Regions from separate parts of the Ramlibacter sp. GCM10027632 genome, predicted to be linked through region 1. Evidence: predicted binding sites of a transcription regulator. Region 1 holds the regulator's gene; the other holds the start of a gene.
What was found. Region 1 encodes HrcA, which represses chaperone genes, less so after heat shock. Its sites were predicted from a motif close to TTAGCACTCNNNNNNNNNGAGTGCTAA; they were not measured.
Positions count from the first base shown of each region.

Region 2: the regulator HrcA is predicted to act here: its motif matches at 2,740-2,766, upstream of groES (co-chaperone GroES).

Region 1 is NZ_JBHTGW010000011.1:67,450-71,863, forward strand. Features, by position in the region: gene recN (DNA repair protein RecN) at 1-935, opposite strand, end outside; gene ACFQZY_RS16195 (NAD kinase) at 932-1,828, opposite strand; gene hrcA (heat-inducible transcriptional repressor HrcA) at 1,870-2,883, shown strand; gene ACFQZY_RS16205 (diguanylate cyclase domain-containing protein) at 2,925-4,379, shown strand; tRNA gene ACFQZY_RS16210 (tRNA-Ile) at 4,392-4,414, shown strand, end outside.
Region 2 is NZ_JBHTGW010000008.1:78,245-82,658, reverse strand. Features, by position in the region: gene ACFQZY_RS13205 (5'-nucleotidase) at 1-796, shown strand, start outside; gene ACFQZY_RS13200 (hypothetical protein) at 817-1,101, opposite strand; gene ACFQZY_RS13195 (hypothetical protein) at 1,182-1,439, shown strand; gene ACFQZY_RS13190 (ABC transporter substrate-binding protein) at 1,457-2,650, shown strand; gene groES (co-chaperone GroES) at 2,863-3,153, shown strand; gene groL (chaperonin GroEL) at 3,195-4,414, shown strand, end outside.

The DNA.
Region 1 (4,414 bases):
TTGTAGCGGCGCGCCAGCGACATCCACAGCGACAGGCGCTCGTCGAGTTCGGCGAGGCGATCGGGGTCGAGCTCGGTCTTGCGCAGGTAGGCGTGCAGCGAGTGGGCGGCGTCCTCCACCTGGGCGAGGCCGGAGGCGATGACCTCGGCGATGCCCTGGAACTCGGGCTCCAGGTGCTCCTGGTGGGCCAGCGCGGACTGGGCGCGGGCGAGCGGGCCGGTGGCGCCGCCGTCGTCCCCCTCGAGCGCGTCGAGCGCGGACTGCGCGGCGTCCAGCAGGGCCTGGGCGTGGGCCAGGCGGGTGTGCGAGGCGTTGAGTTCGTCCCACTCGTGGGCGCCGGGAGCGAGCTTGTCCACCTCGGCGATCTGCCAGGACAGGCGCTCGCGCTCACGCTGCAGCGACTCCTGCGCGGCGCGGGCCTCGGCCAGCGTCTTCTGCGCGGCGCGCCAGGCCTGCCACAGGGCGGCCATGCGGCCGGTGTCGAGGCCGGCATAGCCATCGAGCAGGCCGCGCACGGCCTCGGGCCGGGTCAGGCTTTGCCAGGCATGCTGGCCATGGATGTCGACCAGGCGCTCGCCGGCCTCGCGCAGCTGCGTGGCGGTGGCGGGGCTGCCGTTGATCCAGGCGCGGCTCTTGCCCTGGGCGTCGATGCTGCGGCGAAGCAGCAGGGCCTCGCCGTTCTCGAAGCCGGCTTCTTCCAGCCAGGCGGCGAGGGCCGCGGGCGAGTCGAACTCGGCGCTGATGTCGGCGCGGGCTGCGCCCTCGCGCACCACGCCGGCGTCGGCGCGGGCGCCCAGCGCCAGCTGGAGGGCGTCGACCAGGATGGACTTGCCGGCGCCGGTCTCGCCCGTGAGCACCGAGAAGCCCGACGACAGGTCGAGCTCCAGCTCCCGGACGATGACGAAGTCGCGCAGCGCGATGCGTCTCAGGCTCATGAACCGCCTTCGTTCCAGTGCAGTTTCCGGCGCAGCGTGTCGAAGTAGCTCCAGCCGCGCGGGTGCAGGAAGCGGGCCTGGTACTGCGAGCGGCGCACGGTGATGCGGTCGCCGTGCATCAGGGTGGCGAGTGACTGCATGTCGAAATTGGCGCTGGCGTCGCGGCCGGCGACCACCTCGATGGCGATCTCGCCGGCGTCGGCCAGCACGATCGGCCGGTTCGACAGCGTGTGCGGGGCGATCGGCACCAGCACCCAGCCTGGGTTGGCCGGGTGCAGCAGCGGCCCGCCGGCGGACAGCGCGTAGGCGGTGGAGCCGGTGGGCGAGGCCACGATCAGGCCGTCGGCGCGCTGGTTGGCCACGAAATGGCCATCCACCTCCACGCGCAGTTCCACCATGCCGGAGGTGCCGCCGCGATTGACCACCACGTCGTTCAGCGCGCGCGCGTCGAACACGCAGCTGCCCTCCCGGATCACGCGCGCGTGCATCAGGCTGCGGCGGTCCTCCTCGTACTCGCCGCGCAGCATCGGCGCGAGCACCTTGCGGTAGCCGTCGAGGGCGATGTCGGTGATGAAGCCCAGACGGCCCTGGTTGATGCCGATCAGGGGCAGGTTGTACTCGGCGAGCTGCCGGCCGATGCCCAGCATCGTGCCGTCGCCGCCCACCACCAGGGCCAGGTCGCACTGGCGGCCGATGGCGTCCACGTCGAGCGACGGGTAGCTGGTGATGCCGGCGTGCAACGCGGTGTCCCGCTCGATCGCCACCTCGCAGCCCTGGGCCGCCAGGTAGTGGGCGATATCCTCCAGGGCGGCGCGGATGGGGCCGGCCCCGCTGCCGGTGACCGCAGCAGGGTATTTACCGATCAGTCCGACATGGCGGAATTGGGAACTCATTCACAAATTACATCATTAAAATCTGTGCCCATACGCCGATGATGCTCGATGACCGCGCCAAGTTGTTGTTGAAAGCCCTGGTCGAGCGATACATCGCCGACGGGCAACCCGTGGGCTCGCGCACCCTGTCGCGGGCCTCGGGGCTGGAGCTGTCTCCCGCCACCATCCGCAACGTGATGTCCGACCTCGAGGGGCTCGGGCTCATTGCCAGCCCGCACACCTCGGCGGGCCGCATCCCCACCGCGCGCGGCTACCGCCTCTTCGTCGACACCATGCTCACGGTGCAGCGTGACCAGCTGTCGCCCGCGGCCACTCCGAGCCTGGCGCCGGACCAGCCGCAACGCGTGATCGCCAACGCGGCGCACCTGCTGTCCAACCTCTCGCACTTCGTGGGCGTGGTCATGGCGCCGCGGCGCACCTCGGTGTTCCGCCACATCGAATTCCTGCGCCTGTCCGAGCGCCGCTACCTGGTCATCATCGTCTCGCCCGACGGCGACGTGCAGAACCGGGTGGTCTTCACCGAGTCCGACTACACCCAGCAGCAGCTGGTGGAGGCGGCCAACTTCCTCAACGCCAACTACGCCGGCCTGGCCATCGAGCAGGTGCGCGAGCGCCTCAAGGGCGAGGTCGACACCCTGCGCGGCGAGATCGCGCAGCTGATGCAGACTGCGGTGGAGGCCAGCTCCGAGGCGCTGAACGAGGCGCGCGAGGAGGTGGTGATCTCGGGCGAGCGCAACCTGCTGTCCGTGAGCGACTTCTCCAGCGACATGACGCACCTGCGCCGCGCCTTCGAGCTGTTCGAGCAGAAGACGCAGCTGATGCGCCTGCTGGACATCTCCAGCCAGGCCGAGGGCGTGCGCATCTTCATCGGCGGCGAGAGCCAGGTGGTGCCGTTCGAGGAACTCTCGGTGGTGAGCGCGCCCTACGAGGTGGACGGCCAGGTGGTGGGCACGCTGGGCGTCATCGGCCCCACGCGCATGCCCTACGACCGCATGATCCAGATCGTGGACATCACCTCCAAGCTCGTGAGCAATGCACTGAGCCACAACAAGTGAACCGCGCCCGACCAGGAACGCATTGGAGCGAGTCCAGGACCGTGATCCTGGCCATCCTGGTCATTCTGATCATGGTGACCGGCCTGCTGTGGTGGCAGGCCTCCAGCGCCACCTCGCGGCTGCGCGAGGAAACGCTCTCGCAGGCGCAGCGGCGGGCGGCGCAGGTGGCCAGCGCCGTCGCGGAGATGGTCAACATCCTGCTGCTCGGGGCCGACGCGACATCCCGCGAGGTGGTGGACCTCTGCCTGCCGCGCCCTCTCAAGGACATGGAGGCCTGCATGCGCCAGGCGATCGAGCACCTGCCGCCGTCGTCCGTGCTGCAGGTGGCGGTGATCGGCGCCGACGGCTACCTCGCCTATTCGAACCTCGGGTCGGGCGAGCGCACCTTCCTTGGTGACCGAGAGCATTTCCGCGTGCATGCCGAGGGCGAAGGCGATGCCCTGTTCATCAGCCGGCCGGTGCTGGGGCGGGTGTCCCGCCAGTGGAGCGTCCAGTTCAGCCGCGCGATCCGGCGCAACGGCCGGTTCGAGGGAGTGCTGGTCCTGTCGATCTCCCCGGCCTACGTGCACGACGCCCTGGCGCGGGTGACGCTGGAGTCGGCCGACACGCTGACGGTGCTTCGCACATCCGGCGAGTACCTGGCGCGCAACGTCGCCCAGGAGGCCGCGCTGGGCCAGAAGGCCGACCCGTCGTGGCCCAGCCTGCGGCCGGGGGCGGCGGCCCAAGGCTCCTTCAACGGGGTGTCGCGGATCGATGGCGCGGAGCGGATCTTCCACTGGCAGCGGCTGGCGGCCTACCCGATCGTGGTGCAGGTGGGCCTGAGCCGCGCGGCGGTGATCGGGCCGGTGGACCGGGTCGTCGAGGAAACGCGTTTCAACGCGCTGGTCAGTACGGGGCTGCTGTGGCTGGTCACGCTCGCTGTCGTCGGGCTGGTGCGCCGCATGCGGACGCAGGCGCGCCGGCGGGAGGAGGCCGAATTCATCGCCATGCACGACTCGCTCACCGGGCTCCACAGCCGCCACGCGCTGATGGCGCACATGGCCACCGTGCTGGCTGCCGCGGCGGCGCGGGGCGGGCGGGTGGGCATCCTGTACATGGACCTGGACGGCTTCAAGCCGGTGAACGACCGCCACGGCCATGCCGTCGGCGACCAGGTGCTGCAGGCCGTGGCCGGCCGGCTCAAGGGCTGCGTGCGTGGCAGCGACTTCCCGGCGCGCATCGGCGGCGACGAGTTCGTCGTGGTGATGGAGGACCTCGCCGACGATGCGTCGCTGGCGCACCTGGCCGGGCGCATCCACCAGGCGCTCGAGGCGCCGATGGCGGTGGGCGAGCTGTCCATCCGCATCGGTGCCAGCATCGGGCTGGCGGTCTACCCCGACCACGGCGCCGACGCCGACGCCCTGCTGGTGCATGCCGACCACGAGATGTACGCGCACAAGGCCAGGGTGAAGGCGGCATCGCTGGCGAAGGTCATCACGGGCACGCCGGCCACCTAGAATCGCGGGCGGGGGGCGTTAGCTCAGTTGGTCAG
Region 2 (4,414 bases), on a different contig from region 1:
CGCCTACATGGCGCTGCAGCTCGACCGCCTGGAGCTGCCGGCCCGGCCCGGCATCGCCTTCTCCCTGATCAAGAAGCTGATGGCCTTCAACGAACCGGGGCAGCAGCGGGTGGAAGTGGTGATCCTCTCGCGCAATGACCCGGTCTCGGGCATGCGCATCTTCCGCTCCGGCCTGGCCAACGAGATCAAGCTGGAGCGTGGCGTCTTCACCCAGGGCCGGCCGCCTTTCCGTTACCTGCGCCCGCTCGGGGCGCACCTGTTCCTCTCGGCCAACGCCGAGGACGTGCGCGAGGCGCTCAACGCCGGCTTCCCCGCGGCGCGGGTGCTGACCGAGTCCATGCCGGCAGGCGATGCCTACCCCGACGAGGTGCGCATCGCCTTCGACGGCGACGCCGTGCTGTTCTCCGACGAGGCCGAGCGCGTCTACCAGGCCCAGGGCCTGGACGCCTTCGTCCAGCACGAGACCAGCAAGATCGCCCAGCCCCTGCCCGAAGGCCCCTTCAAGCCGCTGCTGGCCGCGCTGCATCGGCTGCAGCAGGCCGGCACGCCGCGCATGAAGATCCGCACCGCGCTGGTGACGGCGCGCAGCGCGCCCGCGCACGAGCGGGCCATCCGTACGCTGATGGACTGGAACATCCAGGTCGACGAGGCCATGTTCCTCGGCGGCCTGCCCAAGGGCGAGTTCCTGCGCGAGTTCGAGCCCGACTTCTTCTTCGACGACCAGACCGGTCACGTCAACCACGCCGCCCGGCATGTGCCGGCCGGGCATGTGGCCGGCGGCATCGCCAACGCCTGAGCGCGGGCCGGCTTCTCGCGTCAGCCCACGCTGGGGACGGCCGGCACCGACCGGGCGGCCTCGGTCACCGCCAGCGTGGCCTGCAGCGTCCGCGGCCCGTCGAGCGCGCTGCACAGGGGCGCCTCCCGGCCGGCGACCAGCGCGGCGAAGTGCAGCTGCGGCCGGATGTACGGGTCGGCCTGGCGCACGCCGGTCTGCTCCCGCGTGAGCTCGGCGTGCCAGCTGCGGTCGCCCTGGTCGTGCCACAGCGACAGGTCCGGCAGCGACAGCGAGCCATGGGTGCCGTTGATGAAGTGGGACTGCACCGGCGGGTGCGGGCAAGGGTCCTGCTCGCCGGCGCAGAAGTCCCAGCACCAGGGGAGGCCGCCGTATCCGAGAGCCCCCCGTGCCCAGCGCGCCGTTGGCGAAGCGCAGTACGGCCGCGGCGGGCCGACAGCGCACGGCCGGCCTCGGCGGGATCGGCGATGGCGGCCAGCTGGAGGTCTTCCGTCCGCAGGAGGCGGTCAATGTGGGTTTTCCCGATGGCTCCAGCATCGAAAAGTGCGATCCGGGTAGTAGTCATCGTTCAGCTGAGCCGGTACGATTCCGCCAGTGCAGCGACGATCGGAACGACATTCAATTTCAGAACACCATTCCACTTTAATCCGACCGGAGACAACCGTGAACAAGCGCAACCTGCTCAAGCTCGTCCCTGCCTGCGTGGCCCTGGCGCTGTCCGCAGCCAGCCACGCGCAGGAGCCCATCAAGATCTTCAACATCGTGGAACTGTCGGGGGGCGGCACGACCCCGGGCACCTATTTCCGCGACGGGGTGCGTCTGGCCATCAACGAGATCAATGCCTCGGGCGGCATCCTGGGCCGCAAGCTGCAGGTCACCGACATGGACACGCAGACCAACCCGGGCGTGGCCAAGGGCCTGACGCAGAAGGCGATCGACGAGGGCGCGTTCGCGATCTTCGGCCCGGTGTATTCGGGCTCGATCATGGTGTCGATGGCCGAGAGCCGCAAAGCCGAGGTGCCCAACTGGACCGGTGGCGAAGCCTCCGCCATCACCCAGCAGGGCAACCCGTACGTGTTCCGCACCAGCTTCGGCCAGTCCACCAGCTTCCCGAAGATGGCCAAGTGGATCACCACCAAGGCCAAGACCCTGGCCGTGATCTACCAGAACAATGACTTCGGCAAGGGCGGCCGCGACGCGATCATCAAGAACCTGGAAGGGTCGGCCACGAAGATCGTCGCCGACATCTCCACCGAACCGATGCAGGTGGACTTCTCGGCCGCGGTGATCCGCGCCCGGCAGAGCGGCGCCGACGCGGTGTTCGTCTACGTCACCGAGGAAGAGTCCGCCCGCATCCTGCGCGAGTTCCGCAAGCAGGGCTGGAACAAGCCCATCCTGGGTGAGACCACGCTGACCGGCCAGCGGGTGATCGAACTGGCCGGCGACGCCGCCAACGGCGCCATGGCCCACGTGGGCCTGACCGTGGACGCGCCCATTCCCGAGATGCTGGCCTTCAAGGGCAAGTTCTACCAGGCGTACAAGTACATCCCGGACCACAACGGCATCAAGGGCTACATGGGCGTGTACACGCTGAAGGCCGCCATCGAGAAAGCCGGCAAGGTGGACCGCAAGGCGACTGCGCAGGCCATGAAGGGTTTGGTCATCAGCGCGAAGAAGTACCCCGGGGTCATCATGGACGTCCGCTTCGACGACAAGGGCGACCTGGACCGCGACAGCTTCCTGGTGGAGGTGAAGAACGGCCGCCAGGTCGTGATCGAAAACCTGCCGCCCCTCAACGGCCCGATCGACACCGGCAGCCGGCCGGCTGCCGCAGCCCCCGCCGCGGCCAGGAAGTAAGCAGGCGCCACGCGCGCACGGGCCGGCAGCACCGGCCCGTTCAGGGTCATCCCGGGGACGGCTTGAAACCGTCCCGAAAGGCCCTATCATTAGCACTCGCTGGGGCTGAGTGCTAACAACGCCCCAGGGTAATTCCAAAGCGCTAACTCGGTCGCACGACCGGTTGGCGCTTTCTGATGTCACTTCAATAGCCCAGAAGTCAAGGAGATCCCATGAAACTTCGTCCCCTGCACGATCGCGTGATCGTCAAGCGCCTGGAAAACGAGACCAAGACCGCCTCCGGCATCGTCATCCCCGACAACGCCGCCGAGAAGCCCGACCAGGGTGAGGTGCTGGCAGTCGGTCCCGGCCGCAAGAACGACAAGGGCGAGCTGATCGCCCTGAACGTGAAGGTCGGCGACCGCGTGCTGTTCGGCAAGTACAGCGGCCAGACCGTCAAGGTCGACGGCGACGAACTGCTGGTCATGAAGGAAGACGACCTGTTCGCGGTCGTCGAGAAGTAATCCCGGGTCACCCCCACTGAATCGAATTCGGAGTTAGACAAATGGCAGCTAAAGACGTTGTTTTCGGCGGCGAAGCACGCGCCCGCATGGTCGAAGGCGTGAACATCCTGGCCAACGCGGTCAAGGTCACCCTGGGCCCCAAGGGCCGTAACGTGGTGCTCGAGCGCTCCTTCGGCGCCCCCACCGTGACCAAGGACGGCGTGTCCGTGGCCAAGGAAATCGAGCTGAAGGACAAGCTCCAGAACATGGGCGCCCAGATGGTCAAGGAAGTCGCTTCCAAGACCTCCGACAACGCTGGCGACGGCACCACCACCGCCACCGTGCTGGCCCAGGCCATCGTGCGCGAAGGCATGAAGTACGTGGCCGCGGGCATGAACCCGATGGACCTCAAGCGCGGTATCGACAAGGCTGTGGAAGCCCTGATCGCCCAGCTGAAGCAGGCCTCCAAGCCCACCACCACCTCCAAGGAAATCGCCCAGGTCGGCTCGATCTCCGCCAACAGCGACACCTCCATCGGCGAGATCATCGCCAACGCGATGGACAAGGTCGGCAAGGAAGGCGTGATCACCGTCGAAGACGGCAAGTCCCTGCAGAACGAACTCGACGTCGTCGAGGGCATGCAGTTCGACCGCGGCTACCTGTCGCCCTACTTCATCAACAACCCCGAGAAGCAGGCTGCCCTCCTGGACAACCCCTTCGTGCTGCTGTTCGACAAGAAGATCAGCAACATCCGTGACCTGCTGCCCACCCTGGAGCAAGTCGCCAAGGCCGGCCGTCCGCTGCTGATCATCGCCGAGGACGTCGAGGGCGAAGCCCTGGCCACCCTGGTGGTGAACACCATCCGCGGCATCCTGAAGGTCGTGGCCGTCAAGGCCCCGGGCTTCGGCGACCGTCGCAAGGCCATGCTGGAAGACATCGCCATCCTGACCGGTGGCAAGGTCATCGCCGAAGAAGTGGGCCTGACCCTCGAGAAGGTGACCCTGGCCGACCTGGGCCAGGCCAAGCGCATCGAAGTGGGCAAGGAAAACACCACCATCATCGACGGCGCCGGCGCTGCCGCTGACATCGAGGCGCGCGTCAAGCAGATCCGCGTCCAGATCGAGGAAGCCACCTCCGACTACGACCGCGAGAAGCTGCAAGAGCGCGTGGCCAAGCTGGCCGGCGGCGTCGCCGTCATCAAGGTCGGTGCCGCCACCGAAGTCGAGATGAAGGAAAAGAAGGCCCGCGTCGAAGACGCCCTGCACGCCACCCGCGCTGCGGT